DNA from 2 places in the Kitasatospora sp. NPDC048286 genome. Region 2 is predicted to be linked to the other one. Evidence: riboswitches for the same ligand, from Rfam matches in the RefSeq annotation. Region 2 holds a riboswitch; the other holds the start of a gene.
The links. Region 2 has a riboswitch for cobalamin ahead of ACGF13_RS13715 (ribonucleoside-diphosphate reductase subunit alpha). Riboswitches for the same ligand answer to the same signal wherever they lie in the genome.

Region 1 (15,185 bases), on a different contig from region 2:
GCACCAGCGCGGCCACCGAGCGGGACTGCGAGGAGCCGTCGACCACCAGCACCACCGGTGCCCGCAGCAGCTTGGCGACGTGCGCCGTCGACGCCAGCTCGCCGCGCCCGGAGGCCCCGTCGAACAGGCCCATGACCCCCTCGACCACCGCGACGTCCGCCCCCGCCGCGCCGTGCAGGAACAGCGGCGCGATCCGCTCCGGCCCGCACAGGAAGGCGTCCAGGTTGCGGCCCGGGCGTCCGGCGGCGAGCGCGTGGTAGCCCGGGTCGATGTAGTCGGGGCCGACCTTGTGCGGCGACACCGCCAGCCCGCGCGCGGCGAGTGCCGCGATCAGGCCGGTGGCGACGGTGGTCTTGCCGGCGCCCGAGGAGGGCGCGGCGACCACGAGGCGGGGAACGGTGCGGGGGGCGGTGTTCAACGGTCTACCACTCGATGCCGCGCTGGCCCTTGCGGCCGGCGTCCATGGGGTGCTTGACCTTGGTCATCTCGGTGACCAGGTCGGCGAATCCGGTCAGCGCCTCGGGCGCGTACCGGCCGGTGATGACGACGTGCTGGCTGCCCGGGCGGTTCTCGAGCACGGACACCACCTCCTCCGGGTCGATCCACCCCCAGTGCATCGGGTAGGTGAACTCGTCCAGCACATAGAAGCGGTAGGTCTCGGCCGCGAGGTCCCGCTTGACCTGCTCCCAGCCCTCCTTGGCCGCCTCCTCGCTGGACATCTCCTGCTCGGCGGAGCGCTGGATCCAGGACCAGCCGGAGCCCATCTTGTGCCAGTCGACGGTGCCGCCCTCGCCGGAGGCGCCGAGCACGCGCAGCGCGTTCTCCTCGCCGACCTTCCACTTGGCGGACTTCACGAACTGGAACACCCCGACCGACCAGCCCTGGTTCCAGGCCCGCAGTGCCATGCCGAACGCGGCCGTGGACTTGCCCTTGCCCGGGCCGGTGTGCACGGCGGTGATCGGCTGGGTGCGGCGCTGGCGCGTCGTCAGGCCGTCGTCGGGGACGCTCTCGGGGACACCCTTGGGCATGTCGGCTCAGGCCGCCTTTCGCATCGTGGTGGTCGCGCGGTTCGCGGAGCGGTTCGCGGAGTGGTTCGTGGAACGGTTCTCGGACCGGCTCGTGGGTCGGCTCGTGGAGCGGTTCTCGCGGACGAGCGAGGCGACGCCCTCGGGGCGCAGTTCGTCCAGGCTGACGGCGGTGCCGCCGAGCAGCCCGGCCAGGGTACGGGCCAGGCCCAGGCGGACCGGGCCGGACTCGCAGTCCAGCACCACGCTCGCCGTGCCCTGCGCCGCGAACAGCGCGGCCGCGCGCTGGGACTGCGCCAGCGCGTCCCGCCCGCCGGTGGCCCGGCCGTCGGTCACCACGACCAGCAGCGGGCGCCGGTCCGGATCGCGCAGCCGCTCCACCCGCAGCACCTCGTGCGCCCGCAGCAGGCCGGCGGCCAGCGGGGTCCGTCCGCCGGTGGGCAGCGACTCCAGCCGGGCCGCGCCGACCTCCACCGAGGAGGTGGGCGGCAGCGCCAACTCGGCGCCCGCACCCCGGAAGGTGATCATGCCGATCTTGTCGCGGCGCTGGTAGGCGTCCATCAGCAGCGACAGCACCGCGCCCTTGACGGCGGTCATCCGCTGCCGGGCGGCCATCGAGCCGGAGGCGTCCACCACGAACAGCACCAGGTTGGACTCCCGCCCCTGGCGCACCTGTTCGCGGAAGTCGTCCTTGCGCAGCAGCAGCGCCCGCCCGCTGCGCCCGCGCGCCGCCTGGTGCGGCGCGGCGGCCTGGAGGGTCGCGGTCAGGTGCAGCCGGGCGAGCGCGCCCTGCGGGCGGCGGGCGCGGATGTTGTGCCCGCCGGTGGTCTCGGCGGGGGAGCGGCGGCCCTGGGCGCCGTGCCCGGTGCCCTTGACGGTGAAGAGCCTGGTCCGGTACGGGTCCCCGGCTGCGACCGGCGCCGACTCCCGTGCGGGGGTCGGGTGTTGGGCCGGTACGGGCGGCTGCGCGGGCGCGTCGGCGCCCTCGGTGGCGGGCGCCTCGGGAGCGGACGCTTCGGGCGCGGACGCCTCGGGGTCGCCGTCGGACGGCTCGGGTGCGCCGCCGCCGTCAGGGCCGCCGCCGTCGGGTCCGCCGTCGGGGCCGCCGTCCTCCGGCCCCCCGTCCGGCCCGCCGTCGCCGTCGCCGTCCGGGCCGGGCCCGTCGCCCTCGGGCTCCGGGTCGTCCTGCCGGGAGTGCTCCTCCAGGGTGCGGTCCAGCTGCTCCTCGTCCAGCCCCGGCGCGTCGAAGGGGTTGCGGCGGCGCCGGTGCGGCAGCGCCAGCCGGGCGGCCCGTCGGACGTCCTCCTCCAGCACCTCGGTGCGCCCGTCCCAGGCGGCCAGCGCGACGGCGGTGCGGGCCATCACGATGTCCGCGCGCAGTCCGTCCACCTCGAACGCGGCGCACACGGCGGTGATCTGACGCAGCGCCACATCGGTGAGCTCGACCGCGGGCAACAACTCCTGTGCCGTGGTGATGCGTTCGGCGAGCGCCCGCTCCTCCGTGGCGAACCGGGCGGCGAAGCCTGCCGGGTCCGCGTCGTAGGCGAGCCGGCGGCGGACCACCTCGACACGCTCGACCGGGTCCCGGGTGGCGGCGATCTCGACGGTCAGGCCGAACCGGTCGAGCAGCTGCGGCCGCAGCTCGCCCTCCTCCGGGTTCATGGTGCCGACCAGCAGGAACCGGGCCGCGTGCCGCACCGACACGCCCTCGCGCTCGACGTACGAGCGCCCCATCGCGGCGGCGTCCAGCAGCAGGTCCACCACGTGGTCCTGGAGCAGGTTCACCTCGTCGATGTACAGCACGCCGCGGTGAGCCCTGGCGAGCAGCCCGGGCTCGTACGCCTTGACGCCCTCGGCCAGCGCCCGCTCCAGGTCCAGCGAGCCGACGATCCGGTCCTCGGTCACGCCTACCGGCAACTCGACCAGCTGGGAAGGCCGTTCGGACGCGGACGGAGCGGCGTGCGGCCCGTCCGGGCACTGCGGGTCGGGTGCGGCCGGGTCACAGGCGAAGCGGCAGTCGTCCACGGTGGCGATGGACGGCAGCAGGCCGGCCAGCGCGCGCACCATGGTCGACTTCGCGGTGCCCTTCTCGCCGCGCACCAGCACGCCGCCCACGGCCGGGGAGACCGCGTTCAGCAGCAGCCCGAGCCGCAGGTCGGCCATGCCGACGATCGCGGTGAACGGATAGCGGACGTCGGTCATGCGTCACTCCCAGGGGCCCCGGGCGGGAGGAACGGCAGCGATCCGGCCGCCGGCACCCCGCCCTCGATCAGCTTCCACAGCGCGTCGGTGTCCGCGTGCTCCTCGATCAGGTCGCCCAGCCGGTCCAGCCGGGCCTCGCGCGCCGCGGCGAAGGAGGTGTCCGGCGCCGGGACGAACGCTCGCCCGGACAACTCGGCGACCTCGCGCAGGAGTTCGCGACGGAATCCGTCGTTCTCCAGCGCGCCGTGCCAGGTCGTGCCCCAGACCGCGCCCACCCGGCAGCCGTCCAGGAAGGCGTCCCCGCCCTCGACCGTCACGACTCCGTGGTGGATCTCGTAGCCCTCGACCCGCTGCCCGTACGCCTCGCCGACCGGGCGGGCCAGCACCTTCTCGGCGCCGAACCGCACGTGCGTCGGCAGCAGCCCGAGGCCCTCGACGGCGCCCGCCTTCGACTCGACCTCGTCCACGATCGAGTGCGCCAGCATCTGGTAGCCGCCGCAGACCCCGAGGACCGGCAGGCCGGCCGCCGCCCGCGCCCGCAGGGCCGGCTCCAGGCCGCGCTCGCGCAGCCAGGCGAGGTCCGCGACGGTGGCCCGGGTGCCGGGCAGCACCACCAGGTCGGCGTCGGCCAGCTCCTCCGGCCTGGTCGCCCAGCGCACCAGCACGCCCGGCTCCTGCGCGAGCGCGTCCACGTCGGTGAAGTTGGACAGCCGGGGGAAGCGCACCACGGCCACCCGCAGCACGTCCGCGCCGAGCGGCCCGGGCCCGTCCGCCCGGTCCACCACCGTGGACAGGTCCAGCGAGTCCTCGGCGTCCAGCCAGAGCCCGGGCAGCATCGGCAGCGTGCCCAGCACCGGACGGCCGGTCAGCTCGCGCAGCATGTCCAGCCCGGGTGCCAGCAGGCGCGCGTCGCCGCGGAACTTGTTGACGAACCAGCCCGCCACGTGCCGCTGGTCCTCCGCCGACAGCAGCGCCAGCGTCCCGTACATCGCCGCGAAGACCCCGCCCCGGTCGATGTCCCCGACCACCACCACCGGCAGGGCGGCGGCCGTGGCCAGGCCCATGTTGGCGATGTCGCGGTCGCGCAGGTTGATCTCGGCGGGCGAGCCCGCGCCCTCGCAGACCACCACGTCGTAGCGGCGGCGCAGGTCGGCCAGGCACTCCAGGGAGCGCTCCAGCAGGACGGGCTTGCGCTCGCGGTAGTCCAGCGCGCCCACCTCGGCCACCGGCCTGCCGAGCAGCACCACCTGGCTGCGGCCGTCCGCGCCCGGCTTGAGCAGCACCGGGTTCATCGCCGCCTCCGGCTCCACCCTGGCGGCCTGCGCCTGCATCGCCTGGGCGCGGCCGATCTCGGCGCCGTCGGAGGTGACGAAGGAGTTCAGCGACATGTTCTGCGCCTTGAACGGCGCGACCCGCACGCCCTGGCGGGCGAGCCAACGGCAGATCCCGGCCGTCACCACGCTCTTGCCCGCGTCCGAGGTCGTCCCCGCGACCAGCAGTGCGTTGCTCATCCCCGTCCCCTCATCCTCGGCAGCAGTCGCTTCGCCGGCACCCGTTCCGCGGGCACCCGTTCCGTCAGCAGCCGTTTCGCCAGCACCCGCAGCAGGACGTGCCCCGCGACCGTCGTACCCAGCGCCAGCGCGCCCACCCGCCGGGAGAGCGCGCAGGCCCGCTCGATGTCGTCCACCGTCACCGGCCGCAGCTCCGCGCCCAGTACCGGCCGGTTCTCCACGCGCTCGCCGTACCGCAGCGTCCCGCCCAACCGGACGCCCACCGCGCCGGCGAACGCCGACTCGGCCTGGCCCGCGTTCGGGCTCGGGTGCGCGGAGCCGTCGCGCCGCCAGACCCGCCAGGCCGTTCGCGGCTCGGGCGCGGCGGCCACCGTCAGCAGCGCCGTCAGCCGGGCGCCCGGCCAGCCCGCCAAATCGTCCAGCCGGGCCGAGGCCCAGCCGAACCGGGCGTAGCGCGGCGAGCGGTGGCCCACCATGGCGTCCAGGGTGTTCACGGCGCGGAAGGCGAGCAGGCCGGGCGTGCCGGCCAGAGCGCCCCAGGTCAGCGCGTTGACCACGGCGTCGGCGGTGTTCTCCGCCACCGACTCGACCACCGCCCGGGCGATCTGCTGCCCGTCCAGCGCGCTCGGATCCCGCCCGCACAGGTGCGGCAGCCGTTCCCGGGCGGCCGTGAGGTCGCCCGCCGCCAGCGAGCGGCCGATGGTGCGCGCCTCCCGGGTCAGCGAGGTGCCGCCGAGCACCGTCCAGGTCGCGGCCGCCGCCAGCGCCGCCCGGCCCAGCGGGCGCCGGCCCACCGTACGGTCCAGGGCGAGCGCGCCCGCCGCGACCGCGCCCACGCACAGCGCCGTGTACCCGGCCCCGGCGGCTCGGCCGTCGCGCCACAGCCGCCGCTCCAGCCGGGTCGCGGCGCTGCCGAAGACGGCCACCGGGTGGCCCCGGCGGGGGTCGGCGAAACGGGCGTCGGCGGCGTAACCCGCGACGGCGCCGAGCGCGAACGCGGCGGCGCGGGTCAGCGGGCGCACGGAAGGGGAAGGCGCGGGCCGGGTCATCGGTCGCACGGCGGAGGGCAGCTCGGGGTCGGGCAGGGCGGGGCAGCCTGCATCGCGTGCGTGTCCTCACTCAGGGTCCGCGCCCTGGATCGACGTGACGGCGGCGAGAGTCTCCTGGCTTCCGGGTCGAACGCACCCCCGGAGCCTTCCAGCGGCCGTCGACGGCCCGCCGTGGCGATGTTCCGAGCGTGCTCCCCGGTGACAGTGGCGGGACCGCGCCGGACTTCCACCGGCTTCCTCTCCATGCCTCCGTTTGGCCCCAGGATCCCATCACGGGCCCGAACCGGGAGTCAACCGAGGTCACGGAGGGGTTGGTCACACGCGGACGCCGCTGACGCCCCGTGGGACCGGTCGGCGCGGCGGGCCGAGGACGGGGCCTGCCGCTGCCCTCGTTCTCGGCCTTCGCCTTCCCGGGCCCGCCGTCCTCATCACCCGTCTCCGGCGCCACCTCGGCAGCGCCAGGGCCGCCGGCTCCTCGGCAGGGCCGGGCCGCCGCCCGGGTGACCCGGACGGCCCAGTCCGGTGGCCGGGCGGGCAGGGCGCCGGTGAACTGGTGCCCGAACACCGTCCGGGCCGTGAGGCAGGAGAGCGGGGAGCGAAATGCGTTGGGGAACCGCAGCCGTCGTGGCGGCCGCCGCGGTCGGGGCCGCCGTGCTGGTGATCGGCCGTCGGGCCTCCGAGCGGATGGTCCGTCCGGTGACCACCGTTCAGGAGTCCGCTCCGGTCGTGGTCCGCGGCCTCGCCCCCGGCCGGATCACCTTCACCCGCGGTCCCGGGAGCCTGCGCCCCGGCCGCTGGGCGGTCGAGTGGGCGGACGGCGGGCACGCGGTCGTCGAGGAGATCCTGCACAGCGACGAGCAGGAGGTCACCCGCCGGCAGGTCCGCGCCGACCGGGGCACCCTCACCCCCGGCACCGAGGTCCGCTTCACCCCGCGGGTCCACCTCGGCGACCCCACCGAGGCGCTTGGCCTCGCCTTCGCCGACATAGCCGTCGACGGTGAGCTCGGCGCCCTTCCCGCCTGGCGGCTCGACGGCAAACGCGGCACCTGGGTGATCCTGGTGCACGGTCCCGAGGCCGACCGTCGGCAGACCCTCCCGGTGCTCCCCGTCCTCGACCGGCTCGGCCTGCCCGCCCTCGCCGTCACCTACCGCGGCGACCGGGGCGCCCCCGCCTCCCCGGACGGGCTCAGCCACTTCGGCGAGACCGAGTGGCGCGACGTCGAGGCGGCGATACGGCTGGCGCTGGACAGCGGCGCCGGCACGGTGATCCTCTACGGCTGGTCCCTCGGCGCGACCATGGTCCTCCATACGGCGGCCCGCTCCGCCTGGTCGCACGCCGTCCGGGGCCTGGTCCTCGACTCACCCGTACTCGACCTCCCGGCCTCCGCCCGCCGGGACGCCGCCCGCTCCGGCTTCCCGGGCGTCGCGGCGGCCCTCGGCGTCCTCGCCGCCGAGGGCCGGACCGGCGTCGACCTCGCCGACTTCGGCCGCATCGCCGAGGGCGCCGACCTGCGGGTGCCCACCCTCCTCCTGCACAGCCCCGAGGACCGGATAGCCCCCTTCGGCGCCGCCGAGAAGCTGGCCGCCGCCCGCCGCGACGTGGTCAGCCTCCAGGCCTTCCCCGGCGCCGACCACGCGACCCTCTGGAACAGCGCCCCCGAGCGCTACACCGAACTGCTCCGCCGGTGGCTCACTCCGTTGCTCTAGCCGCCTTCCGCGCGAGCCTTTCCGTGCGAGTGCTGCTGTACGAGCCGTTCCGCGTGAGCCCCCCTCTCCGTGCGGGCGCGTTCGGCCGGGTCCCGTCGGTTTTTCCGCTCAGCTTCCCCCCGTCCACGAATGAACGTTCCTGCCATTACGTCGAGCGCGCACGAGAAGTCGGCCTGTCCGACTTCTCGTGCAGCACGATCCCCCCGCCCCCGCCCGCCATCCGTCCGGATTCGGGCTGGACAGCCCGGCCGGAAGCCGGGGGAGGGGATTGCCCGTGCGAAATCCGGCGCGTCGCCAGGGGCAATAGTTGGCCCGGACCCTTACCCCCCACCCGTACGCACGGTGACCGGTCGAGTATTCCCGGCAACCGGGGCGCCCGGGATGGCATGGGCAGGCCATACGTTTCCGGCCAGGCGGTTTGCCGCTGTTGCCCGATCTTGCGGAGGTGCCACCGCCGCTCGCCCGGTCGTACGGACAACCGGATGTGACAGAAGGCCGGTACAAGGGGAAGACTGCTCGACGTGACGTCTCGGAACCCGCGCGACCGTGATGCCCCGCTCCCGCCGACGATCGGTACCGGTGCGACGGTGACCCGTCTCCCCGGAACGGCCCAACGGCCCGCCGGTGGCAGGCCGGGCGGGGCGGGTGTCCCCCGTAACGGAGTACCCCGGCGACGGGGGCCGGCTCCGGCTCCCGGGCGAGGTCGGGTTCCCGTGCCGGAGGGCTTCCCGGCACCCGCCGAGCTGGCGCCGCTGGCCCGCCGGATGCTGGTGGACGCCGTCCGGGTCGCCCGCTGGGCCGGCGAGCTGGCCGAGGTCGACAAGCGTGGCGAGCTGCTCCCGGAGGACGCCCGTGCGGCGGGCCGGGCGCTGGCCATGACGGTCGGCGCCGCCGCCAAGGCATGGGGGCAGGCGCTGCTGGTGGGTCTGGTCGAGGCCCGGGACGGCGGAGCCGGCCCCGGCTGGCGCCTGCACGCCTGGGAGCACGACGACGAGGCCGTGGTGCGTGGCTGGTCGGCGCTGTTCGACGCCTGGACCCTGCTCGCCCCGGTGCCGCCCGCCGCGCTGCGCGGCGTGTTCGCCGTACTCGCCGGGCAGGCCGTGGACCAGGCTCCGCAGCTGCTCTCCTTCCTGCACCTGGTGGACGGCCCGGTCGCCGAGAGCGAGCTGCTGGAGCTGCTGCGCCGCGGGCTGGACGAGCGCCGGGTCGGCGCGGGGCTCGGCGGGCCGGGCCTGTCGCCGGTGCCGCACGCGGCCTCGGCCGTCTCCGCCGTCCGCGGCACCTGCCGCGCGCCGCAGATCGACACCCCGGCCGCGCCCTCGGACGTGGCCGCCGTCCTGGACTGGATGCTGGACGGCCTGGCGGCGGTCGGCGCCCTGGTACGCAGGAACGATGCCGCGGAGCTGTCGCCGCTCGGCCACTGGGCGGTGCGGGCCAAGCTGGAGGAGATCTGCACGGTTGCCCAGACCGCGGCCGGGCACATCGAGCAGAGCGCCTTCGAGCTGCTGAACGCCTGCGCCGACTACTCGCCGGGCCCGGCCCGCGCCGAGTTCCGCGCCTGGGTCGCGGCCCGTCCGGCGGACCGCGCGGTGGGCGAGCTGCTGGAGGCCGCCCGGGGCGACGACGCGCTGGTGCGCGGCTTGGCCTTCGAGGCGCTGCGGGTGGCCGGAGGGCCGGCCGAGCAGGCGGTGCGCGCGGCCGTGGACGCGCCGGTGCTGCGCCCCTACGCGCTGCTGTGGCTGGCGGAGCGTGCGGACGAGGGCGTCTCCCCGGCGGACGTGCTGGGCGCGGAGGACGCGGCCTGGCTCTGGGTGGACACCGCGGCCGCGGTGCTCGACCACGGGGAGACCGAGTTGCTGGTGGGCCACGTCGAGGGCGCCTCGGCGGGCGACCCGGTGCGGCTGTTCGCCCGGGCCCGGCAGTCCGGGCACCCGCGGGCGGCCTCGGTGCTGACGGCGGTCTCGGGCGTGCACCCGGACCCGGGCGTGGCCCGGGCGGCCCGTCGTTCGGCGTTCAGCGTGCACACCGGTGGCGCCTGATTTTTATGACATTTGAGATGGAGTTCGTCGTCCACGGCGACGGCGGCTCCGTCGTCAGCATCGACCGAGCCTCCGTCGTTCACGTCGTCGTCGGCACCGACCGCGTCTTGGGCGGCCGCACCCGAGGCGGTCGAGTGTCGTGAAAAGTCATAAGAGTCAGGGCCCGGAACCAACAGGTTCCGGGCCCTGACTCTTATGACTTTTGCGGGGAATCAGCCGATCCGAGACTCAGCCCGCCGAGCGCGGACGTCGCCGACCTTCTGCCCCACCTTGCGGCGGATGACCAGCAGCGGCGCCATCGCGGCGAGCGTGATCTGGGCGAACGCGCCGACGTGCATCAGGTTGTCGCCACCGGGCAGCCCGGTGGCCCAGGCGGCCAGGCAGCCGATGGAGACCACGATCCAGCAGAGCGTGGCGGTGGCCAGCAGCCCCTGCGGCTTCGGGTACTCGATCCGGCTGACCATCAGGTAGGCGGCGCCGAAGATGGCGAGCAGACCGGGCAGGAACGGCGGGTCGAGCAGCACGATGGCGATCACCGTCATTGCGCCCATCGGGCAGGGCATGCCCTGGAACACCCCTGGCCGCATCTTGACGGCCGAGAAGCGGGCCAGCCGCAGGACCACCGCGAGCAGCACCATGATCGCGATGAGCGCCGACAGCTTGGTGTTGGACCCCTGGGAGACCATGCCCCAGACCGCGACGAAGTAGGCCGGCGCGATGCCGAAGCTGATCAGGTCCGCCAGGTTGTCCAGTTCCGCTCCGAGGGCGGAGGAGCGCAGCTTGCGCGCCACCAGGCCGTCGAAGAGGTCGCACATCGAGCCGATCAGCAGCAGCGTCACCGCGGTGGCGGCGCTGTGCCGGTCCGGAGCGGCGTCCGGGTTGGTGATGTGCGGGACCAGGACCCCGGTGGTGATCGAGTAGATCGCCAGGAAGCCGCAGACGGCGTTCCCCAGGGTCAGGAAGTCGGCGGTGGACAGGTGCTGAGGAGAGCGCGGGGCGCGCAGCTCGCGGTCGCGCGCCCAGCGGCGGCGGCGCAGGGCCGTCTCCTCGTCGTCCAGGCCGACGATTGTTTCAGGATCAGTCACGGTCAAGGCGCGTCACCCCGGCTGTGGTCTTCTGGCCGACCTCGACGCCGACCTCGACGCCGGCCGGCAGGTAGGTGTCGACCCGGGACCCGAACCGGATCAGACCGATCCGGTCGCCCTGCTCGACCTTGGTTCCGGCGTCCACGTACGGCACGATGCGGCGGGCCACGGCCCCCGCGATCTGGACCATCTCAATGTCGCCGAGCTCGGTGTCGAAGTGCCAGACGACCCGCTCGTTCTGGTCGCTGTCCTTGTTGAACGCGGGGACGAAGCCGCCCGCGACGTGCTCGACCGACGTCACCGTGCCCGGCAGGGGCGCGCGGTTGACGTGGACGTTCAGCGGGCTCATGAAGATCGCGACCCGGGTGCGACCGTCCGGCCAGGCGTCGATGCTCTGCACCACGCCGTCGGCGGGGGAGATCACTCTGCCCGTGCCGATCTCACGCTCGGGGTCGCGGAAGAACCACAGCATGCCCGCGCTGAGCGCGCAGGCGGGTACCGCCGCCAGGGCCCACTTGCCGCTGCGCCGGGTGAGGGCGGTGGTCACGGCGGCCGTGGCGAGGGTGGGGACGAACCAGGGGGTGGCTCCGCGCGCGATGGTCACGCGGGGTCGCCGACCGGCCGTCGGGGCTGCGAGGGCATCGCGGTCCGTGACGGAGGTGTGAGGGGACGGGCTGATGGGCATCGAAGACCTTTGTCGCGGGGGATCATGGCCGCTGGACGGGGGCCACCGCGGGATCGGTAATAGAGGGACGGCTTGCTGTCCCGGTGGATGCTATCGGGAGCACACGGTGGGTGGGCAACCCGCCTGCTCGTTCATGTGTCCGGTGGCGGCGCGTGTGCGCGTCCACTCCTACGACCGTAGCCCGACCCGGTCCGGTTCCCAAGGGACCTGACGGGGCTGGTGACTCTTGTCTCAACGGGTACGCCGACGGAACCCGCCGGGCGAAACGGCCGTAGCGGCCGGAAGCGGGTGTGCGGAAGCGGCCGCAGGGCGTGTCGTTGCAGCTGTACGCCCTGCGGCCGCTTCGGGAGGGCCGTGCCGGACCCAGGCGGACCAGGCCGGGCCCGTGACGGGGCACGGCGCTCCGCCGGGACGGGCCCGCACGCCCGTCGACCGGCGGTTCGAGGGGCCGCCCGGGCGACGTGGTCCGTCGACCGGCGGCCCGGGGATCAGTCGGCGATCCGGTACTCCTCGAGGAGCCGGCGTCCGACGATCATCTTCTGGATCTCCGCAGTACCTTCACCGATGAGCAGCATCGGGGCCTCGCGGTAGAGGCGCTCGATCTCGTACTCCTTGGAGAAGCCGTAGCCGCCGTGGATGCGGAAGGCGTCCTCGACGACCTCCTTGCAGTACTCGGAGGCGAGGTACTTGGCCATGCCGGCCTCGAGGTCGTTGCGCTCGCCGCTGTCCTTCTTCCGGGCGGCCATGACCATCATCTGGTGGGCGGCCTCGACCTTGGTGGCCATCTCGGCGAGCTTGAACTGGATCGCCTGGTGCTCGGCGATCTTCTTGCCGAAGGTGGAGCGCTGCTGGGCGTAGGAGATGCCGAGCTCGAAGGCGCGGCGGGCGACGCCGCAGCCGCGGGCGGCGACGTTGACGCGGCCGACCTCGACGCCGTCCATCATCTGGTAGAAGCCGCGGCCCGGGACGCCGCCGAGGATGCGGTCGGCCGGGATGCGGACGTCCTGGAGGACCAGCTCGGTGGTGTCGACGCCCTTGTAGCCCATCTTCTCGATCTTGCCGGGCACGGTCAGGCCGGGAACCTTGGGGTTCGGCCCGAAACCGGCCTCCTTCTCGATCAGGAAGGTGGTCATGTTCTTGTACGGGGTGTTGCCGCCCTCGTCGGTCTTGCAGAGGACCGCGACGAGGGTGGAGGTGCCGCCGTTGGTGAGCCACATCTTCTGGCCGTTGAGGACGTAGAAGCCCCCGTCCTTGACGCCCTTGGTGGAGATGGCCGAAACGTCGGAGCCGAGGCCCGGCTCGGACATCGAGAAGGCGCCGCGGATCTCGCCGGCCGCCATCTTCGGCAGGAAGTAGTCCTTCTGCTCCTGGGTGCCGTGGGCGTTGATCATGTGCGCCACGATGAAGTGGGTGTTCACGATGCCGGAGACGGACATCCAGCCGCGGGCGATCTCCTCGACCACCAGGGCGTAGGTGAGCAGCGACTCGCCGAGGCCGCCGTACTCCTCGGGGATGGTGAGGCCGAACAGGCCGAGCTGCTTCATCCCCTCGACGATGGCGGTCGGGTACTCGTCCTTGTGCTCCAGCTCGGTCGCGACCGGAATGATCTCCTTGTCGACGAAATCCCGCACGGTGGCGAGGATGTCCCGCTGGATCTCGGTGAGGCCGTCGGTCTGTGCGAGGCGTCCCATCGTGCGGCTCCGAAAGGTCTGAGGGTCTGCGGAAAGTCGGGGCATCCCCCCCGGGGGGGGATTGCGGGGGCCCTGCCGGCGTGGCTGCGGCAGCAGGGCCCCCGTACCGGGTGGGGCGCGGCCGATGACGGCGGCCTGCCCGTCCGGGGTCTCTCGAGGGGGCCCGCCCCGGAAGGAGGGCTCCCTATAAAGGGGAGAGGTGGACATAAAGGGGAGAGGTGGACCTGGGAAGGGGGAGCGGCTCAGGCGAGCGGGGTCGGACGGCCGGGCTGCTCGCCGCCGCGCTCCTTGGTGTACGTCTCGGTCGGCACCATCACCTTGCGGCGGAAGATGCAGACGACCGTGCCGTCCTGCTTGTACCCCTTGGTCTCGACGTACACGATGCCGCGGTCGTCCTTGGACTTGGACGGCCACTTGTCGAGCACGGTGGTCTCGCCGTAGATGGTGTCGCCGTGGAAGGTCGGCGCGACGTGGCGCAGCGACTCGATCTCCAGGTTGGCGATCGCCTTGCCGGAGACGTCCGGGACGGACATGCCGAGCAGCAGCGAGTAGATGTAGTTGCCCACCACGACGTTCTTGCCGAAGTCCGTCGTCTTCTCCGCATAGTTGGTGTCCATGTGGAGCGGGTGGTGGTTCATGGTGAGCAGGCAGAAGAGGTGGTCGTCGTACTCGGTGACCGTCTTGCCGGGCCAGTGCTTGTAGACCGCGCCGACCTCGAACTCCTCGTAGGTGCGTCCGAACTGCATGGCGTGGGCCCTCAGCTTTCCGGGATCTCGAACTTGGTGGTGCGCTGCATGCCCGCGGCCCGGCCCTTGCCGGCGATGACGAGCGCCATCTTGCGGCTGGCCTCGTCGATCATCTCGTCGCCGAGCATCGCGGAGCCCTTGGCGCCGCCCGCCTCGGAGGTGCAGTAGTCGTACGCGTCGAGGATCAGCTCGGCGTGGTCGTAGTCCTCCTGGGCGGGCGAGTAGATCTCGTTCGCGGCGGAGACCTGGTCGGGGTGGAGCACCCACTTGCCGTCGAAGCCGAGGGCGGCCGAGCGGCGGGCGACCTCGCGGTAGCCCTCCTGGTTGCGGATCTGGAGGTACGGGCCGTCGATCGCCTGGAGGTCGTTGGCGCGGGCGGCCATCAGGATGCGCATCAGGATGTAGTGGTAGGCGTCGGCACCGTAGCCGGGCGGCTGCTCGCCGACGACCAGCGACTTCATGTTGATGGAGGCCATGAAGTCGGCGGGGCCGAAGATGATGGTCTCCAGCCGGGGCGAGGCCTCGGCGATGGCGTCGACGTTGATCAGGCCCTTGGCGTTCTCGATCTGCGCCTCGATGCCGATGCGGCCGACCTCGAAGCCCATGGTCTTCTCGATCTGGGTGAGCAGCAGGTCGAGCGCCTTGACCTGCTCGGCGTCCTGCACCTTGGGCAGCATGATGCAGTCGAGGTTGGTGCCGGCACCCTCGACGACGGTGATCACGTCGCGGTAGGTCCAGTGCGTGGTCCAGTCGTTCACCCGCACGACGCGGGTCTTGCCGCCCCAGTCGCCGTTGTTGAGTGCGTCGACGATGTTGTGGCGCGCGCTCTCCTTGACCAGCGGGGCGCAGGCGTCCTCCAGGTCGAGGAAGACCTGGTCGGCCGGCAGGCCCTGGGCCTTCTCCAGGAAGCGCGGGTTGCTGCCGGGCACCGCGAGGCAGGAGCGGCGCGGGCGCAGACGGTTGACTGCAGTCATAAGAATCGAGGGTTCCTTCCCAGTGGTCAGCTGGTCAGCTGGTCAGTTCGTGGCCGCGGTCGGTGCGGGCGTCCACGGCTGGAGCTTGTTGGCCAGCCGGATCTCGTCCACGATCCGGCCGATGATGGTCGTGATGCCGAAGTCCTTCGGGGTGAACACGGCGGCGACGCCGGCGGCCTTGAGGGCCTCGCCGTCCGCTGCCGGGATGATGCCACCCACGATCACCGGGACATCCTCCACCCCGGCGCGGCGCAGCCGCGTCAGCACGTCGGGCACCAGCTCGCTGTGCGCGCCGGAGAGGATGGACAGGCCCACGCAGTGCACGTCCTCCGCGACGGCGGCGGAGACGATCTGCTCCGGGGTCAGCCGGATGCCCTGGTAGACCACCTCGAACCCGGCGTCGCGGGCCCGGACGGCGATCTGCTCGGCGCCGTTGGAGTGCCCGTCCAGGCCGGGCTTGCCGACCAGCAG
Region 2 (15,185 bases):
CACGACCTCTTCGACCAGGCCGGCGCCACCAACGTGATCTGGGTCTGGAGCCCCAACATCACCGACCCCGCGCCCAACACCCGCCTGGCGCCGTACTACCCCGGCGACACCTACGTCGACTGGGCCGGCATGACCGGCTACTTCACCCGCACCGGGCCGAAGACCTTCGAGACCCTCTACGGGCCGACCATGGCCGAGATCCGCACCTTCTCCGACAAGCCCTTCTTCATCAGCGAGACCGCCTCCGAGCAGGGCAAGCGCCAGCACGCGGACATCGACCAGCTGTTCTCCGGGCTGGAGGCGCACGACGACATCGTCGGCTTCGTCTGGTTCAACATCGTCAAGCGGGCGGACTGGCGGGTCGAGGCCGTCCCGGACACCCTCGCCGCGTTCAAGCAGCGCGTGTCCGACCCCCGTTACGGCTTCGACATCCGGAACCCCCGATGAACACTGAATCCGACTTCCCTCCCGCCCCACACGGCCGCTCCGCCCACGGCCGGACCACCGAACCGGAGCCCGACCCCGCCGGGCCCCGCGCGGCCGTGGCGGTGGACAACCCCGACGGCGTCGAGCTCGCCCCGTACACCATCCCGCGGGTCCCCGCGATCGGCTGGGACCCGGGCGCCAGCCCCCGCCGCCGCCGGATCGCCCTCGGCCTGCTGGGCGCCGTCCTGACCGTCCAGGCCGCGCTCTCGCTGCGCCTGCTGGGCGCCGCACACCCCGACGAGGCCGCCGCCATGGTCGCCGGGCGCCAGCAGCTGGCCCACCTCCTGCACGGCACCCCCGTCACCACCGACCTGCTCGACCGGGTGCACGGCTCACCCTGGCTCTACCCACCACTGGCCGGCGCCGCCGCCGACGCCAACGGAATCTGGGGCACCCGGCTGCTCAGCCTCGGCTTCGCGCTGCTCACCACCGTCCTGCTGTACTCGCTGACCCGGAGGCTGTTCAACGAGCGGGTCGCCATCTGCGCGATCGCCGTGTACGCCGTCCTCCAGTCCACCGTCGTGGTCGGCTTCTACGCCGCGCCCGAGTCCCTCGCCGTCCTGCTGGTCGCCCTCGCGGCCTGGACCACGGTGTTCACCGCGAGACGCCATCCGGCCCTGGCCCTGCTCGCCGCCCCGCCCACGGCGCTGGCCTGCGCCGTGGCCTACTCCGCGGCCTTCGCCGTCCCCGCTCTGGTGGCCCTCGCCTTCGCCTGCGCCCGGCCGTACCGCCGGGTCGGCCCGGCCGGCCTGCGCGCGCTGCTGGCGGCCGTCGGCACCCTCGTCCTGCTGCTCCCGTACGGCACCCTCGGCAAGGTCGCCGGGTGGTCACCCTCGCGCGGCAACGCCCCCGGCTCGGCCAGCTCGATCCTGCTCGCCACGCTCCAGTGGGCGGGCCTCTTCACCGTCCTCGCGGTAGCCGGCACCATCGCCTACGCGCGCCGCGAACAGATGAACGAGCACGACGCGCCGGAGAAGGACGCCGTCCCCACCACCCGGGGCCCGCGCGCCCTGCTCGGGGCCGCCCTGACCGTCACCGCCCTGCTGATCCCCGCCGCCCACCTGTGGACCGGCACGTCCGGCGCGCTGTTCCGCCACCTCGGCTACGGCATGCTGCTCGCCGCCCCGCTCGCCGGGGTCGGCCTGACCCGACTGGTCGGCGCCCACTTCCGCCATCCCCAGCTCGGCATCCTGGTCTGGGTCGCCCTGCTCGCCCTCGGCCTGGAACAGTCCGCCCTGCGCTACCAGAACGGGCCCGACTCCGGCCGCCTGCTGGCCGTCCTGGCGGCCCACACGCAGCCCCAGGGCCGCTATCTCACCGAGGTCGACGGACTCGCCGAGTACTACCTCGGCAGCGTCTCCAAGCCCGAGCAGTGGGTCTCCGCGCGCACCGGCACGGAGTACCGCGACGGGGCCGGCGTCCAGCACCACGGCGACGACGGCAGCGTGGCCGCGATCCGGGACGGCTGGTTCACGATGGTCGTCCTCGACAGCACCGCGCCAAGGGCCACGGACCGGGCCGTGAGCGAGGCCCTGACCACCGCCGGGCACTACCGGCTGGTCGCCCAATTCACGTCGTCGACCGGCGATTCGAGTACGTACAAGGTCTATCTCAAGCACTGACCAGCCGCCCGTCCCACGCACATCCGCGACACGACAGGCACAACATATGGTGCCGCCACAGTCTGGCGGCACTACATGTATGCTCGCTTCTGCTGTCGATGCAGGGGAACCCGGTGCGAATCCGGGACTGCCCCGCAGCGGTGTGCGGGCGGCTCCAGCAGCCGTACCCGCGAGTCCGATGACCTGCCGGCAGCGTGCGCCACGGCCCTCCCGCAGAGGCCGCGCCGGCACGAGCAGTACCCCTCCGGGCCTCGCGGGCGGGCCGGGGAGTCACCGTCGCGCGACGCCGTCTGCGTTCGTGCCGTGCTCCCCTGCCCCGATCGGCCCGGTGGCCCCCGATCACCGCCGCCGATCGCCGCCAGGAGAGAGCGCCTTGACCACCGCCGCCTCAGCCACCCTGCCCACCCAGGGCACCGGTACCGCCTTCACCGACCCGACGGTCTCCGACCCCGGCGGCGCCCTGCTGCGGCTGCTCACCGACCGCAGCACCGACCTCACCGAGGTCGACCCCGGCCATGTCGCCGCCGCCGCGCTGCGCGGCCGCCACGCCGGCTCGGACTTCGCCGAGCTGCGCGGGCTGGCCGTGGACGCCGCCGCATCGATGATCGCCGAGGACCCCCAGTACTCGAAGCTGGCCGCCCGCCTGCTCGCCCTGGAGATCGTCGACGAGGCGAACAGCCAGGGCTCGGTGTCCTTCTCCGCCTCGATCGCCGTCGGCCACACCGAGGGCCTGATCGGCGACACCACCGCGGACTTCGTCGCCAAGCACGCCGCCGCCCTGGACGCGCTGATCGACACCACCGGCGACGACCGCTTCGAGTACTTCGGTCTGCGCACCGTGCAGTCCCGCTACCTGCTGCGCCACCCGATCACCCGCAAGGTGATCGAGACCCCGCAGCACTTCCTGCTCCGCGTCGCCTGTGGCCTGGCGGTCGGCGACAGCGAGCAGTCGGTGCGCGAGGTGGCCGAGCTGTACGGCCTGATGAGCCGCCTGGAGTACCTGACCTCCTCGCCGACGCTCTTCAACTCCGGCACCCGGCACCCGCAGATGTCGAGCTGCTACCTGCTCGACTCGCCGCTGGACAACCTGGACTCGATCTACAACCGCTACGCGCAGATCGCCCGCCTCTCCAAGCACGCCGGCGGCATCGGCCTGTCCTACTCGCGCATCCGCTCGCGCGGCAGCCTGATCCGCGGCACCAACGGCAAGTCCAACGGCATCGTGCCGTTCCTGCGCACCCTCGACTCCTCCGTCGCCGCCGTCAACCAGGGCGGCCGCCGCAAGGGCGCGGCCTGCGTCTACCTGGAGACCTGGCACGCCGACATCGAGGAGTTCCTGGAGCTCCGCGACAACACCGGCGAAGAGGCCCGCCGCACCCACAACCTCAACCTGGCGCACTGGATCCCGGACGAGTTCATGCGCCGGGTCAACGCCAACGAGGACTGGTCGCTGTTCTCCCCGGCCGACGTGCCGGAGCTGGTCGACCTGTGGGGCGCCGACTTCGACGAGGCCTACCGCAAGGCCGAGCAGGCCGGCAAGGCCGTCCGCACCATCCCGGCGCAGACCCTGTACGCCCGCATGATGCGCACCCTGGCGCAGACCGGCAACGGCTGGATGACCTTCAAGGACGCCTCCAACCGCGCCGCCAACCAGACCGCCCTGCCGGGCCGCACGGTGCACTCCTCCAACCTGTGCACCGAGATCCTGGAGGTCACGGACGACTCCGAGACCGCCGTCTGCAACCTGGGCTCGGTCAACCTGGGCGCCCACGTCGCCGCCGGCGCCTCGGCCGACGACCTGATCGGCGCGATGGACTGGCAGCGGCTGGACGCCACCGTGCGCACCGCCGTCACCTTCCTCGACCGCGTGGTGGACATCAACTTCTACCCGACCACCGAGGCCGGGACGTCCAACTCCCGCTGGCGCCCGGTCGGCCTCGGCGTGATGGGCCTCCAGGACGTCTTCTTCAAGCTGCGGATCGACTTCGACTCGGCCGAGGCCAAGACCCTCTCCACCCTCATCGCCGAGCGCATCATGCTCACCGCGTACGAGCGCTCCGCCGACCTGGCCGAGCAGCTCGGCCGCCACGAGGCGTACGGCGAGACCCGCGCCGCCCGCGGCGAGCTGCACATCGACCACTTCCCGACGGCCGCCCCGCAGTGGGCCGACCGCTGGACGGCGCTGCGCGCCCGGATCGCCGAGACCGGCCTGCGCAACTCGCTGCTGCTGGCCATCGCGCCGACCGCGACCATCGCCTCCATCGCCGGCGTGTACGAGTGCATCGAGCCGCAGGTGTCCAACCTGTTCAAGCGCGAGACGCTGTCCGGCGAGTTCCTCCAGGTCAACCCGTACCTGGTGCGCGAGCTCAAGGAGCTCGGCGTCTGGGACCAGCAGACCCGCGACGCCCTGCGCGACGCCAACGGGTCCGTCCAGGAGCTGAACTGGCTGCCGGCCGAGGTGCGGTCGCTGTACCGCACGGCCTGGGAGCTGCCGCAGCGCGCCCTGATCGACCTGGCCGCGGCCCGCATGCCGTACCTGGACCAGAGCCAGTCCCTGAACCTGTTCATGGCGGCGCCGACCATCGGCAAGCTCAGCTCGATGTACGCCTACGCGTGGAAGGTCGGTCTGAAGACCACCTACTACCTGCGTTCGCGCCCGGCCACCCGCATCGCCCAGGCCGCGTCCGGCACCGCCCGGGCCGCCGCGCCGGTGCCCGTGAACACCCCCTCCCTCACCCCGGAGCAGGAAGCCGCCATCGCCTGCTCCCTGGAGAACCCCGAGTCCTGCGAGGCCTGCCAGTGAGCACCCCTGAAGACCGCAAGATGCTGCTCGACCCCGGCTTCGAGCTGACCCTGCGCCCGATGCGCTACCCGTCGTTCTACGACCGGTACCGGGACGCCATCAAGAACACCTGGACGGTGGAGGAGGTGGACCTGCACTCCGACGTCGCCGACCTCGCCAAGCTGAGCGAGGGCGAGCGGCACATGATCGGCCGCCTCGTCGCCTTCTTCGCGACCGGTGACTCGATCGTCGCGAACAACGTGGTGCTGAGCCTCTACAAGCACATCAACTCGCCCGAGGCGCGGCTGTACCTCTCGCGGCAGCTGTTCGAAGAGGCCGTCCATGTGCAGTTCTACCTGACGCTGCTGGACACCTACCTGCCCGACCCGGAGGACCGCGCGGCCGCGTTCGCCGCCGTGGAGAACATCCCCTCCATCGCGCAGAAGGCCAAGTTCTGCTTCAAGTACATGAACGCGGTCGACCACATCGACTCGCTGCAGACCAAGGAGGACCGCCGCGCGTTCCTCCTGAACCTGATCTGCTTCGCGGCGTGCGTCGAGGGCCTGTTCTTCTACGGCGCGTTCGCCTACGTGTACTGGTTCCGCAGCCGCGGCCTGCTGCACGGCCTCGCCACCGGCACCAACTGGGTGTTCCGCGACGAGTCCATGCACATGGACTTCGCGTTCTCCGTGGTCGACACCGTCCGCGAGGAGGAGCCCGACCTCTTCGACGACGAGATGGCCAAGCAGGTCACCGAGATGCTGGAGGAGGCCGTCGAGGCCGAGCTCCAGTTCGCCCAGGACCTGTGCGGTGACGGCCTGCCCGGCATGAACACCGCCTCGATGCGCCAGTACCTGGAGGCCGTCGCCGACCAGCGCCTGGCCCGCCTGGGCCTGCCGATCCGGTACGGGTCGACGAACCCGTTCGGCTTCATGGAGCTCCAGAACGTCCAGGAGCTGACCAACTTCTTCGAGCGCCGCGTGTCGGCGTACCAGGTGGCCGTCGAGGGCTCGGTGTCCTTCGACGACGACTTCTAAAGAAGAGCGCATGACAGTGGTGCCCCGCACGGCGACAGCCCGTGCGGGGCACCACTGTCGTTTCAGGCGCCCGCTCCGCGCGCCGCCCGTCCGGATGAACTCCTCGGCCGCACCGGTGGCATGCGTCCGGGCACGGCCCGCCTCCGGCTACGGTCCGGCGCACAGCCGAGCGAAAGGGGAACACCATGGCGGCGACCGGAATCCTGGACTACGAGAGCGACGCGATCGTCCAGCTCATGAGCATGGCCGAGGGGGACTGGACCGAGCAGGAGCTCAAGGACGCGCTGCAGCGGGCGATCATGCTGGAGCTCTCCACCATCCCGCCCTACGCCACCGCGCTCTGGTCGATCACCAGCCAGGACGACTCCCAGCCCGTCCGCCACACGATCCGCGAGATCGTCTTCGACGAGATGTCGCACTTCGGCCTGGTCTGCAACATGCTCACCAGCATCGGCGGCACCGTCGTCCTCACCGACCCGGCCACCGTCCCCAAGTACCCGGGCGAGCTGCCCGGCGGGGTCAACCCGGGGCTGATCGTCTCCCTCGGCGGGCTGACCCGGGAGTCGGCGGGTCTCTTCTCCGACATCGAGAAGCCCGAGAACCCGCTCGCCTTCGCCGCCGACGGGAACACGATCGGCGCGTTCTACCAGCGGATCGCCAATGTCTTCCCGAACTTCGCCCACCTGCTGACCGGGCAGAACCAGGTGACCTTCCCGCTCGGGTCGGGCCACGGCGCCGGCAACGACATCGTCGCGATGAACACCATCGACGACGTCCTGAAGGCGATCGACATCATCCAGGCCCAGGGCGAGGGCACCACGGCCTCCCCGGACAATCCCTTCCCCGGCGCCCCGGGCGAACTCGCCCACTACTACGCGTTCAAGGAGATCGCCGTCGGCAAGAAGCTCGTGCAGAACCCGGCGACGGGGACGTTCGAGTTCACCGGCCCCGACGTGCCGCTCCCGGACACCTCGCCGGTCGCCCGGGTCCCCGCCGGCGGCTGGGCCAACGACCCCGGCAACGCGCCCGACCAGTCCACCGCCGCCCTGCTGCACGACTTCAACTCGACCTACAGCACCATGCTGACCTCCCTCGAACACGCCTGGGGCGGCAACCCGAACGAGCTCTTCACCGCGATCGGGAACATGAGCGACCTGGCCGACACCGCCCAGCGGATCAACGCCATCAAACTCCCCGCGGACCCCCGCTTCACCTACGGCCCGGAGTGGCTCTTCGTCACCGGCTGACCGCACGCGGGCCCCCGCCCGGCGCACGAACGCCGGGCGGGGGCCGAGTCGTGTGTCACCCCTCCGCGACGGCCTCCAGCGGGCTCAGCGCCGCCGCCCGCCGCGCCGGCAGGGCGGCCGCCAGCGCGCCGATGACCAGCGAGCCCAGGCAGACCAGGGCCAGCGTCCCCCAGGGCAGGGCGAGCGCGTACCCGTCCATCGCGCCGCCCGCCAGGGCGCCGACCGCCCAGGCGCCGAACAGGCCGCCCGCCAACCCCAGCAGAGTGCCGAAGGCGGCGACCGTCACGGCTTCCAGGCGGATCATCCGACGGACGCCGCCACGATCCATACCGATGGCCCGCAGCATCCCGATCTCCCGCGTCCGCTCGGCGACCGACATGGCCAGGGTGTTCACAATCCCCAGCGCGGCGATCACCACACCGATGCCGAGCAGCCCGTACATCAGCGTCAGCAGGTCGCCCGTCGTCCCCGCCGCCTCGTGCACCAGCTGCGAGCGGTCCTGCACCTTCAGCAGCGGGTTGTTGCCGACCGCCGCGCGCAGCGCGTCCGTGGAGGTGCCGTCGGCCCGGACCAGGATCCGCTGGACGGAGCCGGGCCTGTAGCTGTCGCGCTGAACGTCCTCCCGGGCACCGACGGCGTCCCGTGCGGTGGGGCTGTCCCGGTAGACGCCCGCCACGGTGTACTTCGCGAACTCCTTGCTCCGGCCGACCCGGACGTCGACCTGCCCGCCCGTGCTCACCCCGCTCTCCCGGGCGACGCTGCCGGAGAGGGCGATCCGGCCGGGCCCGAGGTCCTCGGCCGAGCCGCTGACGAAGTCGAGCTTCATCACCTGACCGACGGCGCCGGCGTCGACGCCGGAGATCTCCCGGACCCGCCCCCCGACGACCGCCGTCAAGTCCGCGACCGCGCTCGCCTCCCGCACCCCGGGCACACCGGCCACCCGCCCGACGGCCGCCGGGTCGATGCCCGTCATGGTGTCGCCGGTGCTGATCACGTAGTCGGCGCCGAGCCCGTCCGCCGCCTGCCGGTCCAGGGCCTGCCCGGTCGAGTTGCCGATGGTGGCGAGCCCGCTGACCAACGCCGTGCTGATCAGCAGGGTGGCGGCGGTCGCCGCGGTACGGCGGGGGTCCCGCAGGGCGTTCTGCCGGGCCAGGACACCGGCGGTGCCGAACCGGCCGGTCAGCCGTCCCGTCAGCCGGATCACCGGGCCGGCGAGCGAAGGCGCCAGCACGATCAGCGCCACCACCAGCACCCCGCAGCCGAGCATCGCACTGCGCAGGTTCTCCTCGGAGGCGTCCTTCGCCGAGCCGGCGAGCGAGACCGACAACCCGACGCCCAGCAGCAACAGCACCGCTCCGACGACCACCCGCACCTTCGACCCGCCCGCCGGCCGCGCGGCCGCCCGCAGCGCCTCGACCGGCGCGATCCGCGCCGCCCGCCGCGACGGCAGCCAGGCCGCCGACACCGTCACCCCGACCCCGACGAAGAGCGCCGCCGCCACCGGCCGGGCCCCGATCACCAGCGGGCCCTCCGGCAGCCGGCTGCCGTCCCCGCTCAGCAGCCCGGGCATCACGGCCGCGATGCCGAGCCCGAGCGCGAACCCCACCGCCGACGCCACCAGCCCGACCAGCGCCGCCTCGGCCAGCAGCGAGCGCACCACCTGGCGCCGGGTCGCCCCCACCGCCCGCAGCAGCGCGATCTCCCGGCTGCGCCGCGACACCAGCATGGTGAAGGTGTTGACCACCAGGAACGACCCGACGAACAGCGAGACCCCGGCGAAGACCATCGGCATCTTCTGGTAGCCGCGGGTCAACGTGCCGACGTAGACGGCCTGTTGCTCCGCCTGCGCCCGCCCGGTGGTGGCCTCGGCCCGGTCGGCGGGAAGCATCCCCCCGATCCGCTCGGCCAGCTCGTACTCGTCGGTCCCCGGAGCGGCGACGAGGTCGATGCCGGTGTACTCCCCGGGCGCCGCGAACAGCCGCTGCGCGGTGGCCCGGTCGAACAGGGTGAGGGTGGCGCCGGCCGTGACCCGGGTGTCGGCGGTGCTCACGATCCCGACCAGGCGCGCCGTGAGCACCGGGCCGTCCGTGGCCAGCGTGACGGTGTCGCCCAGATGGAAGCGGCCCGCGTCCGCCGTACCCCGGTCGACGGCGATCTCCTCGGCACCGGCCGGGGCCCGGCCCTCCACCAGCGGGTGGCGCCCGGGTTCGTACGCGGCGGCGAGGTTCGCTCCCCGCTTCACCCGCAGCGGGGTGCCGTCCGCCGCGTTCAGGGTGGCGCTCCCGTCCGCCGTGGGCCGCACGGCCGCGACGCCGGGCACGTCCGCGAGCCGGCGGGCGAGGGCGTCGATCAGGACGCCGGGCTCCTTGCCCGTCACCGTGACGGAGACGTCGGCGAAGTTCCGTGACGCGGCGGCGCGTTGGGCGGCGGCGGTGGAGTCCGCGAAGACGAGGGTGCCGGAGGCGAACGCGACGCCGAGGCAGACCGCGAGCACGGTCATCAGCAGCCGGGCCTTGTGCGCGAGGACGTTGCGCAGGGCTGTGGTCAGCATGAGCAGCTTTCGGAGGTAGAGGGGGCGCGGGTTCAGCCGGCGAAGGCGGGGGTCTCGGGGTTCCCCCCGGAAAAACGCAGCATGACGTCCAGCACCCGGTCCGGCGTCGGGTGCGCCATCTCGTCGACCAGCCGCCCGTCGGCCAGGAACACCACCCGGTCCGCGTACCCGGCGGCCACCGGGTCGTGGGTGACCATGACCACCGTCTGCCCCAACTCCCGTACGGAGTCCCGCAGGAAGCCGAGCACCTCGGCGCCGGAGCGCGAGTCGAGGTTGCCGGTCGGCTCGTCGCCGAACACGATCGCGGGGCGGGCGACCAGCGCCCGGGCGACCGCGACGCGCTGCTGCTGCCCGCCGGACAGCTCGGCCGGGCGGTGCCCGAGGCGCTGGGAGAGGCCGACCATCGCCACCACCCGGTCCAGCCATGCCTTGTCGGGCCTGCGCCCCGCCAGCGACAGCGGGAGGGTGATGTTCTCCAGCGCGGTCAGCGTGGGCAGCAGGTTGAACGCCTGGAAGACGAACCCGACCCGGTCGCGCCGCAGTCGGGTGAGCCGCCGGTCGTTCAGGCCGCCCAGTTCCGTGGTCCCGATCCGCACGGAGCCCGAGGTGGGGGTGTCCAGCCCGGCCGCGCAGTGCAGCAGGGTGGACTTGCCGCAGCCCGACGGGCCCATGATCGCGGTGAACTCGCCCTCCCGGAAGGCGACGCTGACCCCGTCCAGGGCGGTGACCCGGGTGTCGCCGCCGCCGTAGACCTTGGTCAGGTCGGCGGTGGCGGCCGCGATTCCCGGCGTCACGTTCGGGTTCTGCGGGCCGAGGGGGGTGGCGATCACGTGGGGGGCTCCTGTCCGAAGTGCGAATCACTGCACTTCGGATGGTGTCCGAGCCACGTATCAGCGCCCCGGCCCGCCGTGTATCAGGGACCGCTCCGCTGTGCGGCAGTCCGGTAGCGGCCGGGCGCTCAGCCCGGCAGCCGCAGCGTGGCCACCGCCCCGCCGTCCCCCGCGTTGGCGAAGCTCAACTCCGCGCCCAGCACCCGCGCCTGCCCCACCGCGATGGTCAGCCCCAGCCCGTGCCCGGCGCCCCGCTCGGCGGCGCCGGTGTGGAACCGGCGCGGACCGTGCAGCAACAGCTCGGCGGGGAAGCCGGGGCCGTGGTCGCGCACGACGACCGTCCGGCCCTCGACGGTGACCAGCACCGGGGCCGCGCCGTGCCGATGGGCGTTGACCACCAGGTTCTGGACGATCCGCTCCAGCCGCCGAGGGTCGGTCTCCACCGGCTCCGCGCCCTTCACGGAGACCTCGGCCTCGAACCCGGTCCGCGCCACCGCCTCCCGCACGACCTCCCCCAGCGGCACCGGGACACGCGCCGGCTGCTCCGCCCCCGCGTCCAGCCGGGAGACCTCCAGCAGGTCCTCGACCAGTCCCCGCAGGTCCCGCACCCGGGCCCGGATCAGGTCCTCGGTCTCCCCGTCCGGCAGCAGGTCGACGGCGGCCAGCAGCCCGCCGACCGGCGTGCGCAGCTCGTGCGCCACGTCCGCGGTGAACTGCCGTTCGGTGCGCAGCCGTCGGCCGAGGCTGTCGGCCATCGCGTCCACCGTCGCCGCGATCTCGGCCACCTCGTCGCCGCCCCCGGTGGGGCCGGTCCGGGCGTCGAGGTCCCCGGCGGAGATCCGGCCCGCGGTCTCGGCGACCCGCCGCAGCCGGCGGGCGAGCAGCCCGGCCCCGTACCCGGCGAGCGGCAGCGCCACCGCGAGCGCGACCAGCGAGGCCACCGCCATCGCCACGTCCAGCCGGGGCAGGTCGGACAGCTCCGGCGCCATGTTGATTCGGACGGCCAGCACCGGGCTGCCCGGCCCGCCGGTGCGCTGGGCGGCCCAGTAGCTCGGGCCGACGTTCCCCTCGGCCCGCCCGTCGTAGGCGGTGTGCCGCCGGTCGTCGGCCGGGTGCCGCAGTTCCGCGGGCAGGTCGGGCGGGTCGAGCTCGGCCCCGTCCGCGAGTGCGCCCGTGCGCCGGTAGACGTCCATCGCCGAGTACACCGCGTTGAAGGCCCGCGCCTCGGCCCGGGCGCGGATGTCCTGCGCCGTCCACAGGTGCACCAGCAGCCCGACCGCCGCCGCGACCAGGCAGGCGGTGGCGGCGGCCAGCGCGGCGATCTTCCGGCGCAGCGACGCCGGGCGCTTCATCCGGGCACGCACCGCGCTCAGCGCCTGAGCTTGTAGCCGAAGCCACGGACCGTCTCGATCCGCTCCCGGCCGAGCTTGCGGCGCAGCCGCTGCACGCACAGGTCGACGACCCGACTGTCGCCGTCCCAGCCGTACTCCCAGACGTTGCGCAGCAGGGTGTGCCGCTCCAGCACCACCCCGGGGTGGGCGGCGAACTCCAGCAGCAGCTTGAGCTCGGTCGGGGTCAGCGCCACCGGCTTCCCGCCGACGGACACCTCCATCCCGGCGGTGTCGACGGCCAGGTCCCCGAAGACCAGCACCTCCCCGCCGGCGGCCTCCTCCGGCGGCGCGGCCGCCGCGTACGTCGCCCGCCGCAGCAGCGAGCGGATCCGCGCCACCAGCACATAGGTGTCCACCGGCTTGACCACGTAGTCGTCGGCCCCGGCCTCCAGGCCGGCGACCACGTCGAGGCCGTCGCCGCGCGCGGACATCATCAGCACGGGCACCAGGCTGCTCTCCCGGACCCTGCGGCACAGGCCGATCCCGTCCAGGCCGGGCAGCATCACGTCGAGGATCAGCAGGTCGAACGGCTCGTCCCGGAACAGCTCCAGGCCGGTGAGGCCGTCCGCCGCGGCCCGCAGCTCGTAGCCGTAGCGCTCCAGGGCGACGGTGAAGGAGCGGCGCATCAGCTCGTCGTCCTCGACCAGCAGCACACGGACGGGGCGCGGGGAGGACTCGGGCGAGGACACGGGCGGAGGGCTCCAGTTCACGGGACGGAACGGTCCGCTGCAGGGGGCGGCGACCAGGGGAACGATACGGCAGAAACCGGACGCGAAGGCCCCGCCGCCCACGTCGATGCCGGGCCGAGCGCCCCCTGATACCCGGCCGATACGAAACGCGGGGGCCGGCCCGGGATTCCCCCGTGCCGGCCCCCGACTCGCCTCCGGGCGTTACGCGTTCGGCACCGTCGCGTACTTCGGGGTGCCCTCGGCCATCTGCCGCAGGGCGTCCTTGCGGTCCCGCTTCGACAGCTTGTCGATGTAGAGGGTGCCGTAGAGGTGGTCGGTCTCGTGCTGCAGGCAGCGGGAGAAGAAGCCGGTGCCCTCGACGCGGATCTCCTTGCCGTCCTTGTCGACGCCGGTGACGGCGGCGTAGTCCGGGCGGGCCAGCTCGGCGTAGGCGGTCGGGACGGAGAGGCAGCCCTCGTTGCCGTCGTCCAGGACGCGGCGGCGGTCGGCCGGGTACTCCTCCAGCACCGGGTTGATCACGTGGCCGATGTGGCGCACGCCGTCGTCGTCCGGGCAGTCGTAGACGAAGACCTTGAGGTCGACGCCGATCTGGTTGGCGGCGAGGCCGACGCCCTCGGCGGCGTACATCGACTGGAACATGTCGTCGATCAGCGCGGACAGTTCGCCGTCGAAGACGGTGACGTCCTTGACCTCGCGGTGCAGGACCGGGTTGCCGACGACGGTGATCGGACGCGCGGTGCCCTTGCTGAGGTCGGGCTCCTCACCGATCACCTTCACGGGCGTCTCGGGCGCCGTCCCCTCCACGTCGTGCTCGTGCTCGTGCTGCTCGGCCTGCTCCGCCATGTCTTCCGCTTCCGTAGGTGTACGCGTTACCTCACCAGGGTACTCAGCACACCTCTTCGAGATCCCGGTAAGCCCGGCTTCCCGGGGCCGCCGCGACCCAGCGGTCCAGCAGGGTGCGCACCAGGTGCGCCGGGGCGGCGATCCCGCACTCGCGCTCGACCAGCCAGGACATCCCGGCCGCGCCGCCCTGGCTGAGGTGGCTGAGGTGGCCTGGGTGGGCGGCGTCGCCGTCGTCGTGGGGGTCGTGGTGGGCGGCGACGCCGTCGTCGGAGGCCATCCGGCTCTCCGAGCAGGCCCGGCACAGCAGCCGCACCGAGGACGTCCAGTCCTCGGCCGCGTAGCCGGCGTCGGCGACCAGCCGCTCCAGCGCGTCCCGGTCACCGGCGGTGGCGGCCTGGAGCAGCACCACGTACGTCGGCACCGGGGAGGGCGCCCACAGCTCGATCTCGTCGAACACCGGGTAGGCGACGCCGTCGGTGACCCGCTCGCCGTGCGGGGCGCCGTCGTGCAGCACCACCTCGCCCCAGCGGCGGCCGGAGGAGGGCAGCGGGATGGACAGCACCTCGATCCGGGCCGGGTCCAGCCGGCGGCCCCAGACCACCTCGGACTCGCCGTCCGGGGAGAGCCGCACCGGGGTGGTGCCGAGGTCCAGGCTGACCGGACCGTCCTGCTGCGCGCCGGGGCCGCCGGGCAGCTTCAGGCCGTACGCCTGCCAGGCGCGGCGGGCCAGCGGCCAGTCCTGGAGGGCGGTGGCGGTGATGCCGAGGTTCCACCAGTCCGGGGCGCCGTGTTCGCGGTCCAGCAGGGCGACGGCGCGCAGGCCGGCCGAGCGGGCCTGTTCCCAGTCCCGGCGGAACTTGTGCAGCAGGGCGAGGTTGAACCAGGAGTCGGAGAGCCACGGCTCCAGGTCGGCGGCCATCACCAGCAGCGCGCCGGCGTCCTCGTAGCGGCCGTCGCCGATCAGCGTGAAGGCCCGGTCGGTCGTCTGCCGCCAGGTGGCGGACGGCCGGTGCCGTGCCCGGTGGAAGATCCTCACGTTCGTCCCTGCCGTCGTCGTCCGCTCAAGTCCCGTGCCACCGTGCCCGTACCGCCTCCGACGTGTGCGGGGCCCGGTGCCCCGGGTCGGTGTTCCACGCTACGACCGCATCCAACCACGCCCGCCCCCGCCCGCGCTCCCCACCGCCGAGGTTGGGGCCCGCCCCTCCCCAGCCTGCCTGTCCGATCCCGCCCGCTCAACCCCTGACGGCCGCGGCCCGGTTCCCGGGGGCCGCGACGGCGGCGGCCGGGCCCGCTCGGCACGGGCCCGGCGCGCCCCTCGGCAGCCCCCGGCGCCCCCTGGACGCCCTGGCCGGGCGGGCCGGGCGGGCCCGGCGGCGGCCCCGGCCGTTCAGCGGCGGCCCCGACCGTTCAGCCTGGCCAGGGCGTCCACCACGCGGGCGTCGTAGACCCGGCCGCGGCCCAGTCGCAGCACCTCCAGCACCTCCAGCCGCCCGACCGCCTCGCCGATGCCCCGGCCGCGGGCCGCCGTGAGCAGGTCGTCGTGGGCGTTGGCGACCCGGATGATCCGGGACGCGAGCGGCACCTGGCCCTCGCCGGAGGCGGGTCCGGTCCAGGGGTCGGCCAGCCGGGCGACCTGCTCGGCGACCTGCCGGGGCACCCTGGTGCGGCTGATCACCTCGCTGCCGAGGCGCGCGATCCGCTGCTGCT

Region 1: linked by a shared signal. The riboswitch ahead of ACGF13_RS24085 (cobalamin biosynthesis protein) and the one ahead of ACGF13_RS13715 (ribonucleoside-diphosphate reductase subunit alpha) in region 2 are both predicted to bind cobalamin.

The regions. Positions count from the first base shown of each region.
Region 1 is NZ_JBICZE010000010.1:68,745-83,929, reverse strand. Features, by position in the region: gene ACGF13_RS24105 (cobyrinate a,c-diamide synthase) at 1-418, opposite strand, end outside; gene cobO (cob(I)yrinic acid a,c-diamide adenosyltransferase) at 423-1,028, opposite strand; gene ACGF13_RS24095 (putative cobaltochelatase) at 1,035-3,227, opposite strand; gene ACGF13_RS24090 (cobyric acid synthase) at 3,224-4,738, opposite strand; gene ACGF13_RS24085 (cobalamin biosynthesis protein) at 4,735-5,760, opposite strand; cobalamin riboswitch at 5,895-6,028, opposite strand; gene ACGF13_RS24080 (alpha/beta hydrolase family protein) at 6,388-7,494, shown strand; gene ACGF13_RS24075 (hypothetical protein) at 8,208-9,533, shown strand; gene ACGF13_RS24070 (hypothetical protein) at 9,551-9,676, shown strand; gene ACGF13_RS24065 (CDP-alcohol phosphatidyltransferase family protein) at 9,746-10,624, opposite strand; gene ACGF13_RS24060 (phosphatidylserine decarboxylase) at 10,611-11,303, opposite strand; gene ACGF13_RS24055 (acyl-CoA dehydrogenase family protein) at 11,792-12,994, opposite strand; gene ACGF13_RS24050 (MaoC family dehydratase) at 13,237-13,740, opposite strand; gene ACGF13_RS24045 (HpcH/HpaI aldolase/citrate lyase family protein) at 13,752-14,714, opposite strand; gene ACGF13_RS24040 (protein meaA) at 14,757-15,185, opposite strand, start outside.
Region 2 is NZ_JBICZE010000005.1:254,813-269,997, forward strand. Features, by position in the region: gene ACGF13_RS13705 (glycoside hydrolase family 26 protein) at 1-447, shown strand, start outside; gene ACGF13_RS13710 (ArnT family glycosyltransferase) at 444-2,108, shown strand; cobalamin riboswitch at 2,155-2,314, shown strand; gene ACGF13_RS13715 (ribonucleoside-diphosphate reductase subunit alpha) at 2,506-4,911, shown strand; gene ACGF13_RS13720 (ribonucleotide-diphosphate reductase subunit beta) at 4,932-5,927, shown strand; gene ACGF13_RS13725 (ferritin-like protein) at 6,113-7,174, shown strand; gene ACGF13_RS13730 (ABC transporter permease) at 7,230-9,725, opposite strand; gene ACGF13_RS13735 (ABC transporter ATP-binding protein) at 9,758-10,519, opposite strand; gene ACGF13_RS13740 (sensor histidine kinase) at 10,684-11,907, opposite strand; gene cseB (two-component system response regulator CseB) at 11,925-12,572, opposite strand; gene def (peptide deformylase) at 12,837-13,478, opposite strand; gene ACGF13_RS13755 (tetratricopeptide repeat protein) at 13,522-14,514, opposite strand; gene ACGF13_RS13760 (HD-GYP domain-containing protein) at 14,866-15,185, opposite strand, start outside.